One region of the Saccharopolyspora sp. NPDC002376 genome, then DNA from elsewhere that is predicted to be linked to it. Evidence: riboswitches for the same ligand, from Rfam matches in the RefSeq annotation. Region 1 holds a riboswitch; the other holds the start of a gene.
The links. A riboswitch is a leader RNA that binds a small molecule or an ion and turns the genes downstream of it on or off. The one in region 1 is predicted to bind cobalamin.

Region 1 (4,812 bases):
GCGCGGGGGCGCTTCGCAAGTCCACCCCTGGGGGTCAGGTGGACGGCAGTCACCGTACCAATCCAGGCAGTGGGCGGGTACGCACAATCAAGGATCTCGTAACCAAAACGAGATCAAGCGGCATTCGGACGTTCATCGCGAACCGCGCGCACCACTCCGGCGACGTTCTCCGCCGACAGCTCCTCGAGCCGCAAGCACGGACCGCCCAAGGCAGCAGCGATCCGTGCGGGCAGCCCCAGCCGGACCATCCCGTTCTCGCAGTCCACCACGATCGACGCCGCGCCGGCCTCAGCGACCAGCCCCGCCGCGCGCAGCGCATCCTCGACCGCGCGCTGAGCCCGACTGCGCCCGCTCAGCCCGGAATTCACCGCCACCGTGGCCCTCCCGTCGGTCAGCAGCACGACGAGGATCCGGCGCTGCGGGTCACGCATCTGCTCGCGCTGCACCACCCGCTGAACCTTCAGCAGACCGTCCGCGAGCGGCGTGCGACCTCCCGTGCGCAGCCCGCGCATCCGCGCCGCGGCAATGTCCACAGAGGACGTCGGTGGCAACGCGAGTTCCGCCGAGTCGCCCCGGAACGTGACCACGCCGACCTTGTCGCGCCGCTGGTAGGCATCCCTGAGCAGCGACAACACCGCGCCGCTGACCGCGGACATCCGTTCCCGGGCAGCCATCGACCCGGACGCGTCGACCGCGAACAGCACCAGGTTCCCCTCGCGCCCTTCCCGGATACCGCGCCGCAGGTCATCGGACCGCAGCACCAATCCCGGACCGCTGCGGCCGCGAGCAACCTGGTGCGGCGCCGCAGCGGCCAAGGTCGCCGCCACGTGCACACCATGTCCCTCCACAGTAGACGACTGTGTCGTCCGGCCGCTCCGCGACCGCGACCGCGAGCGCCGTCCCGGCGCCCCGTCGCCGAGCCCCGGCACCTCCAGCAGCCGCGCCCGGAACGCCGGCGTCGGCGCCGCTGGCGCCTTGTCCGCCGGCGCCCGCCCGTCGCTCCGCTCCTTGTCGTCGCTGCGCTCCGCGCCGCCTCCGCCTGACGGCTCCGTCGGCTCGTCCGGCGTCTGACCACCGCCTCCGGGGCCGTCCGGCCCCTCCGGCGGCTCGTCGTCCTCGGCGTGCTCCGCCGCCTCGGCAAGTGCTTGTTCCAGCTGGTCTTCGGCCATGCCCGGCTCGTCGAACGGGTCCCGGCGACGCCGGTGCGGCAACGCGAGCCGGGCCGCTGCTTCGACATCAGCCTCAGCAACTTCGTCGGCTCCGCGCCAGGCCGCGTGCGCGATCGCGGTGCGCGCCAGGACGAGGTCAGCGCGCATCCCGTCGACGTCAAAAGAAGCGCACAGCGCGGAGATTCGGCGAAGTTCGGAGTCCGGCAGTGTCACGTGCTCAACCCGGTCCCGCGCAACGCGGATGCGCGAGGCCAGGGATGCGTCGGCATCGGCCCACTTCGCGGCGAACCCGGCCGGATCGGCTTCGAAGGCCAGTCGTCGGCGCACCACCTCGGTGCGGGTCGCGACCTCCCGCGACGCCGCGACCTGCACGGTGAGCCCGAACCGGTCGAGCAGCTGCGGCCGCAGCTCACCCTCCTCCGGATTCATGGTCCCCACCAGCAAGAACGACGCCGCGTGCGAAACCGAGACACCTTCCCGCTCGACGTGCGCGCGCCCCATCGCGGCGGCGTCCAGCAGCAGGTCGACCAGGTGGTCGTGCAGCAGGTTCACTTCGTCGACGTACAGCACGCCGCGGTGCGCGGCGGCGAGCAGACCTGGCTGAAAGGCGCGGACGCCCTCGGTCAGCGCGCGCTCCAGGTCGAGCGAACCGATCAGGCGGTCTTCGGTGGCGCCGACCGGAAGCTCGACGAGCTGCGCCGGGCGCTGCACCGCGGTCGAGTCGTGCGGCCCGTCCGGGCACTGCGGGTCGGGGTCGCTCGGAGCGCACCTGAAGCGGCAGTCGGCGACCACGTCCAGCGACGGCAGCAGCGACGCGAGCGCGCGCACCACGGTGGATTTCGCCGTGCCCTTCTCGCCGCGAACCAGCACTCCGCCGATGCGCGGGTGCACGGCGTTGAGCAGCAACGCCAGCTGGAGATCGTCGTGGCCGACGACGGCCGAGAAGGGGAAGCGCGGAGCAGCGGACATGCCGGTGTTCCTTCCTCGGGGTGCGGACGCCCCGGTGGCGGGAACAAGGGATCGCAGTGTCCTGACTCCCGGATCACCGCGCCCCTCCGGCCTTCCCAGGTCTCCCCGGTGGCTCTCGGGGGAGGGCCGCTCCCCGGTCACAGTGGCGCCGACCGCGCCGGATTCACACCGGCTTCCTGCCGCACCCCTTGCATTCGGATCATGGAGCATCGTCGCAGAACCGCGACGGCGGACCAACCTTCCGCGGCCTCCGCGAGACGTGCGCCACTGCCCGTGGGTCGTGCGCACTTCGCGGTGTCACAGCACCGCAAAACGCTCACGAGCAGAAACGGGTGCGTCCGTCAGGAGCGGCGGCGCGGCTCGCGGCGCATGTCGACGTGCGGAATGCCGTCTTCGAGGTACTCGTCCCCGTCTTCGACGAAGCCGAAGGAGCGGTAGAAGTCCTTCGCGTTGACCTGGGCGGCGAGCACCGCGGGCGCGTTCTGCACCTCGGCGACGGCGGCGCGCATCAGCTTGCGGCCCAACCCCAACCCGCGCGCGGACTTGGCGGTGCACACCCGGCCGATCCGGAAGACACCGTCGGGATCCTCGAGCAGCCGCAGGTAACCCAGCACGTAACCGTCGGCCGAGTCGATCCAGAAGTGCCGGGTGGCGTCCTCCAGGTCGCGACCGTCCAACTCCGGATAGGCGCACTCCTGCTCGACGACGAACACGTCGACGCGCAGGCGCAGCATCCGGTAGAAGTCCTCGGCGTCCAAGTCCGCGGTGTAGGCGCGGTGGACGGCGGTCGCGAGCGGGTGCAGGGTCATCCCTACTTGGATATCACAGCGGGGTCTCAAAACCCGCATTCACCAGCACCGGGAGTAGCCAACAACACTCCGCGAACCACCGCTCGACCCGCAGGAGGTCGAGCGGTGGTTCGGTGGGTCAGAACTGTGCGGCCAGTTCGTTCGCGTAGGTGGACAGGCGGGTGTAGACGCCCGGGGTGTTCGGGCGGCCGCAGCCGGTGCCGTAGGAGACGACCCCGATCAGTCGGTTGTCCGCCACGATCGGGCCACCCGAGTCCCCGGCGCAGGCATCGCGGCCACCTTCGGGCACTCCGGCGCAGAACATGCTGCGCGGGTCGTAGTTCGAGTAGGCGCTGCGGCACGCGTCGTCGGTCGTGACCGGGACGTCCACCGAGCGCAGAGTCGTCGATGGCAAGCCCTGCTCGCTGGTCTTGCCCCAGCCGTAGACGCGGCCGACCGTGCCGGGCCGGTAGTGCTCGGTGTCGCCCTGGTCGACCACCGGCAGCTGCTTCTGCGGCATCGGCTCGCGCAGCGTCAGAACCGCCACGTCGTCACCGGTGGTGTAGCCGCGGAAACCCGGGTGCACCCAGATCCGGTCCACCTCCGCGACCGCGCCGTCCGCGACGGTCAGGTCGGGGCGGCCCGAGATCGCGCGCAGCTGCTTCGGGTCGCGCTGGCCACCGGTGAGCGGTTCGACCGTGCAGTGCGCGGCCGTGACGACCTTGATCGGCGTCACCAGCGCGCCGCCGCAGAACTGGCGGCCGGAGCCGTCGGTCAGGGCCACCACCCACGGGGCTTCCTCCGTGGTGGTCTCGGAGCCGCCGAGCACGCGCGCCTGCGGTTCTTCCGCCGCGCTCGCCGTCACGGGGTTCGTTCCGGCCAGCGCCACCACTGCGCCGGTGATCACGAGCCGCAGCACTGCGGTTCCGGTCCTGCCACGCGCCACGTCGAGCCTCCCACTGTCGCGGATCTTGCCGACGGCACACCGTAGTCAGCCGGATACCAGAACATCGCGAGGCACAACTCACACGTGGCCAGGAAAATATTTCGTTAAGATAGTCGATGCCGGGAAATTTTACTGAGCGCGTCGACGCTGACAGCTGCTCATCCTTCCCCTGTCGACACGGATCCAAAGCGTCTCTGCGCATCGGGTCCGTGAACTGCGCCTGACCAGGTGACAGATCCAACCCGATCAAGTGATCAGTGCTGTGCGCTGTCGCGAAGGAGGAACCGTGCTCGTGGACCTGACCCCGTTGCCCGCCTTCCTGGTGGCGAGCGTGGTGGTCGTGCTCACCCCCGGCGTCGACATCTTCCTGCTGCTGCGGACCTCGCTGAACCGCGGCCGCCGGGCCGGTCTGCTCGCGCTCGCCGGGATCCACACCGCGAGCATCCTGCAGGTGGCCCTGGTGATCTCCGGGCTCGGCGCCCTGATCACCAGCCACCCCGCCGTGCTGTCCACGTTGAAGTGGGTCGGCGCCGCCTACCTGGTCTACCTGGCCGTGATGGTCCTGCGCGGGCTGTGGCTGACCAGGCAGGAGACCGCCGACGGCGCGCTCAACGGGCCGGTCATCGACAACTCCAACCCCTACCTGCGCGGCCTGTTCAGCAACCTCACCAACCCGAAGATGCTGCTGTTCAGCCTGGCGTTCCTGCCGCAGTTCGTGGGTTCGGCCGCGCAGCCCACGCTGCAGCTGGTGATGCTCGGGGTCGTCTTCCTGGTGCTGGCCCTGATCTGGGAGGCGTCGATGGTGCTCGGCGCCGCGAAGATCGCCGACCGGCTAAAGAACCCTCGCGTCGCGAAGTCGCTGGACATGGTCAGCGCGGCGGCGTTCCTCACCATCTCGATCGGGTTGGTCGCCAGCTGACACCACCGCGCAGGTGACCAG
Region 2 (4,812 bases), on a different contig from region 1:
ACTGCTGGCCGTCGTCGGCAGCGGGTGCTCCGGTTCTACGGGCGGTGGACGCGTTCACGGCTGGGCCCGGCTGAGCTGCGCCCGTGGCAGTTGTGGGTCAGCAGGGGATTGCGCGATCTCTGGCGGTTGGCGGTCCTCGCCCTGCTGGCGGTCGTGAACCTGGTCTTCGGTGTGCTCCTGGTCGTGCTGTTCGTGCTCACCCATGTGCTCGGCGCGTTCATGTGGTGGCCGTGGTGCAACGTGCTCGTGCAACGCCTGGCCGGGTTCGGTCGGCGGTTCGCCGGGACTTGGTCGGGGATCCCGGTCGAGGAGCTGTACCGGCCGCTCGACGAGCCGGTGCCCACCGCTGACGGGTTCTACCGAGCCGGTCGTGAGCTGCGGACCTCGCCGCGTCCGGCGATGCGCCGCGCCCGTTACCGGCGCGCGATGGCCGATCCGGCGACCTGGCGGGACCTGTTGTGGCTGCTCGGCGACGGTCCGGTCACCGTGCTGCTACTGGTTCCGGTGGCCGTGCTGGGCTGGATCTTCCTGTGGGGTCTCTGGATCCCGTTCTGGGTGCGGATCGGTCGTTTCTTCGCCGAGTTCGGATGGCCGTGGGAGCACGTGTTCGCACCGGCGAAATGGCTTGCGAGCACCCCGCTGCTCGGAATGCCGTTGGGACTGCTGGCCGGGGCCGGTGTGCTGGCCCTCGCTCCGCCGCTGCTGCGCCTGCACGGCCGCTGGACCCGGTTGCTGCTGGCACCGACCGAGCGCGCGCAGTTGGCCCAGCGGGTTCGTCAGCTCGCTGAGACCCGCGCCGACGCGACCGACGCCGAGGACGCCGAGCTGCGGCGCATCGAGCGCGACTTGCACGACGGCCCGCAGGCCAGGCTCGTCGCGCTCGGGTTGAAGCTCTCCGCCGTCGAGCAGCTGGTGGAGCGGGATCCGCAGCGTGCCAAGGAACTCCTGGGCCAGACCAAGGCGGATTCCGGCCAGGCCCTGGCCGAACTCCGAGCCTTGGTCCGCGGCATTCGGCCACCGGTGCTCACCGAACGCGGGCTGGTCGACGCGGTGCGCGCGGTGGCGTTGGACCTCGTGGTGCCCGTCGAGATCGATGCCGACGTGCCGGGGCGGTGCCCGTCCGCGATCGAGGCCGCCGCCTACTTCGCGACGCTCGAACTGATCACGAACGCGGTCAAGCACAGCCGGGCGGAATCGATCCGCGTCGAGCTGAGGTACGACCAGGCGCTGCGGATCGCGGTCACCGACGACGGCGTGGGTGGTGCCGACCCCGAGCTCGGCGGCGGGCTGACCGGAATTTGCCGCCGCATCGGTACATTCGACGGAACTTTGCAGCTGAGCAGCCCGCCCGGTGGACCGACCGCGGCGACGATGGAGATCCCGTGCGCGTTGTCCTCGCCGAAGACCTCTTCCTCCTCCGAGACGGACTGAGCACGCTGCTCACCGCGCACGGCTGCGAGGTGGTGGCCGCCGTGGAGACCGGCCCAGAGCTGGAGCGGGCGCTGATCGAGCAGCGCCCGGACGTGGCTGTCGTCGATGTCCGCCTCCCGCCGACCCAGACCGACGAGGGGTTGCGCGCCGCGTTGTCCGCGCGGCGCGAGATCCCCGGACTGCCGGTGCTGGTGCTGTCCCAGCACGTTGAGCAGCTGTACGCGCGGGAACTGCTGGCCGACGGCACCGGTGGCGTCGGCTACCTGCTCAAGGACCGGGTCTTCAACGCCGACCAGTTCATCGACGCGGTGCGCCGGGTAGCCGCCGGTGGCACCGCGATGGACCCAGAGGTGATCTCTAAGCTGGTCGCCCGCCGTACGACACCGTTGCAGCGGCTGACCTCGCGGGAGAACGACGTGCTCGCGCTGATGGCCGAAGGCCGTTCCAACGCGGCGATCGCGCAGGAACTGGTGGTCAGCGAAGGCGCGGTCAGCAAGCACATCGCGAGCATCTTCGGCAAGCTCGACCTGGCGAACGCCGAGGACACCAACCGCCGCGTGCTGGCCGTGCTCGAGTACCTCAAGCCGTGAGCTCGAGCGGGCGCACGGGCACCGCCGGAGCTCCCCTGTCCGGACGGGTGCCCAGCACGCAGGACGCGGCGCCGAGCGCGATGCCGAGAACCACTGCGGGGGTGGGGGTTTCGCCGAGCAGGGGCCAGGCCAGCAGTGCGGCGCCCGGCGGCACGCTGCTGAACAGGGCGCTTGCCCGGCTGGCCCCGCCGACGGCGACCGCCCGCAGGTAGCAGGCGGATCCGATCACCAGCACCGCGGTGGCCTGCGCCCAGTGCGTGACCTGGCGGTGCTCGAACAGCGTGATCACGCCGACCGCGGCGCCGGCGGCTGCCGACTGCACCGCCCCGCCGGCCCGCGGATCGATCGGACCGCAGAACCGCTGCTGGTAGAGCCGCCTGCGGAGAAGCAGAGGAGCCCGACCAGGGCGAGCAGGATGCCCGGGTTCAGCGCGCCTTCGGCGAGCACCTGGCCGCCGAGGGTGGTGACCACGGCGAACATGCCGAGGACGAGCCCCGCCACGCGGACCCGGCTCGACCGCTCCCGCAGCAGGGCTGCTGCAAGCGAAGCCGCGCCTGGAAGGGCTCGTCGCTGATCTACCTCGCTTCGGACCGGCTCCGCTGCGCGTCCGGGTCCGTCAGGGGCTGGGCGAAGACGTCGCGGACCTCGCTGCGAAGGCGGTCGGCGAAGCCCTCGAGGTGCACTCGTGAACCGGCGATCTCGCGCGAAATCTGCCTTCCGCGAAGGGGTCTCGCGCGAAATCGCCGTTGTGGTCAGGCGGGTAGGTGCACGCGGCGGTGGAGGCGTTCTCCGATGTCCTTGGCCGCGTTGTCCAGCAGTTTGTGCGCCAGTTCGAACAGGGCGCGGGCGATCGCGATCTCGTCGCCGATCTGCGGTACCTCCTGGTCGTCCGGGTGGCGTCGCGCGGTTCCATGGCCGTGCAGCGCCTGACCGGCCGGGGTGGTGAACCCGACGTCGGCGGTGGTCTTCGATCCCGCCTCCACGACCTGCAGGTTCAACGTGATCGTGTGCGTCTCGTTCATGGTGGCCTCCTGGTCCCCGTCAGCCCGCTGGCGCAGGCCGTTTCAGGTCGCCGTAACCCCCAGCATGCGCGCGGTGCCCGACCGGCGAAAGGCCGATGTTCATCCGTTCGGAGTAGTCGTGGGCGGGCTTCCGGTGAGGCTCCGCCGGCTCCGCAGACCACAGTTTCAATTGAAACTGTAAATGCCAGGCACGGGTGATCACAGTTTCAATTGAAACTGTGATTCAGGTGATCGCGGTCACCGGGGTTTGACCCGGGGCCGGTGATCGCGGAAGGATCTCGCCGCCGACAGTGCAGGAACCCGGTGCGAATCCGGGACGGTCCCGCCACTGTGACCGGGGAGCGGCCCCCACCCGAGGCCACGGCTGCCACGCAGCTGGAAGGCCGGGGTGCCGCGTCGATCCGGGAGTCAGGAGACTGCGCGCCGGCCCCGCGTCGCACCGCGGCGCGCGGACACCGAGCCCCTCGGGCGGGAAACCCAGGAGGTCGGAGAACCCATGGTTGGGGAATCCGGAACGGAACAGCTGCGCGCCGGTTGGGGCGCGGAGGAGCGGCGCAAAGCGACGATCGTGCTGGCCGCGGTCGGGGCGTTGCACCTGGTGGGCTGGGGTGCCTACCTGCTGCACCAGGACAACTTCGGCATGGCGGGCGGGCTTGCCGCAGCGGGCACCACGGCGTACCTGCTCGGCCTGCGCCACGGCTTCGACGCCGACCACGTCGCGGTGATCGACGACGCCACGAGACTGCTGATGCAACGCGGACGACGTCCGGTTTCGACCGGCATGTGGTTCGCCCTCGGACACGCCAGCGTCGTGCTCTTCCTCGCGTTCGCCGTCGCGTTCGTCGCCGGGCCCGCCGCGCAGGGGTGGGCGGAGCAGGCCGGAGTGCAGGTCTCGACGGTCGTGGACCTGGTCGTGATCGCGGTGCTGACCACCCTGGCCGTGCTCAACGCGCTGGTCCTGCGCGACGCGGTGCGCCTGCTGCGCCGGGCACGGCGCGGTGACATCGATGAGACCGAGGTCGAGATGGTGCTCGGCCGTCGCGGGTTGCTCGCGCGGCTGCTGCGCGGACGGATGCGCAACGTCGCCCGCTCCTGGCACTTGTTCGGCATCGGGCTGCTGTTCGGTCTCGGCATGCAGACCGCCACCGAGATCACCGTGCTGGCCATGGTCACGCCGGGACAGCTGTCGCCGATCGCCGTGCTGAGCCTGCCGCTGCTGTTCGCCGCGGGCATGTGCACTGTGGACAGCGTGGACGGCATGCTGATGTCCCGCGCCTACGCCTGGTCGCTGGCCCAGCCGCTGCGGCGGCTGTGGGTGAACGTGACCACCACCGCGCTGACCGTGGTGCTGGCGGCGGTCGTCGCGCTGGTCGTGCTCGCCGGTGTGCTCGATGAGTTCGGCGTGCCGAACACCACGCCGATCGCGGCGATCAGCGACCACTTCGAACTGCTCGGCTATCTGACCCTGGCCGTTTTCATGGCAGTATGGGGCGGCGCCGCGCTCTGGTGGAGCCTCGCCTCCCATCGCGATCGGGCGGAGCGCGCGTGACCGGCGTCCACGGGCTGGTCGGGGTGGCGCCGAGCGGCCAGACCGGTGATCGTGAGCCACGACGAAGTGGCCAACAGCCCCTTGAGCACGAGTCCCCGGCGACGTCGCCGGGCGAGCACGACTGGACTACGGACATGACCAAGCACCTTGAGCACCACTACTTCGCCGGCCTGGACCTCACCGGAAAGCGGGTGGTCGTCGTCGGCGCGGGCACCGTCGC

Region 2: linked by a shared signal. The riboswitch ahead of ACWCO2_RS34540 (HoxN/HupN/NixA family nickel/cobalt transporter) and the one ahead of ACWCO2_RS05250 (putative cobaltochelatase) in region 1 are both predicted to bind cobalamin.

The regions. Positions count from the first base shown of each region.
Region 1 covers NZ_JBSFBZ010000004.1:213,687-218,498, reverse strand. The annotation lists gene ACWCO2_RS05250 (putative cobaltochelatase) at 114-2,138, opposite strand; cobalamin riboswitch at 2,180-2,358, opposite strand; gene ACWCO2_RS05245 (GNAT family N-acetyltransferase) at 2,480-2,947, opposite strand; gene ACWCO2_RS05240 (S1 family peptidase) at 3,066-3,872, opposite strand; gene ACWCO2_RS05235 (LysE family translocator) at 4,159-4,791, shown strand; gene ACWCO2_RS05230 (MFS transporter) at 4,705-4,812, opposite strand, start outside.
Region 2 covers NZ_JBSFBZ010000087.1:10,672-15,483, forward strand. The annotation lists gene ACWCO2_RS34510 (sensor domain-containing protein) at 1-157, shown strand, start outside; gene ACWCO2_RS34515 (sensor histidine kinase) at 109-1,431, shown strand; gene ACWCO2_RS34520 (response regulator transcription factor) at 1,383-2,021, shown strand; gene ACWCO2_RS34525 (EamA family transporter) at 2,011-2,343, opposite strand; gene ACWCO2_RS34530 (hypothetical protein) at 2,307-2,522, opposite strand; gene ACWCO2_RS34535 (DUF1876 domain-containing protein) at 2,774-3,043, opposite strand; cobalamin riboswitch at 3,337-3,462, shown strand; gene ACWCO2_RS34540 (HoxN/HupN/NixA family nickel/cobalt transporter) at 3,540-4,592, shown strand; gene cobA (uroporphyrinogen-III C-methyltransferase) at 4,727-4,812, shown strand, end outside.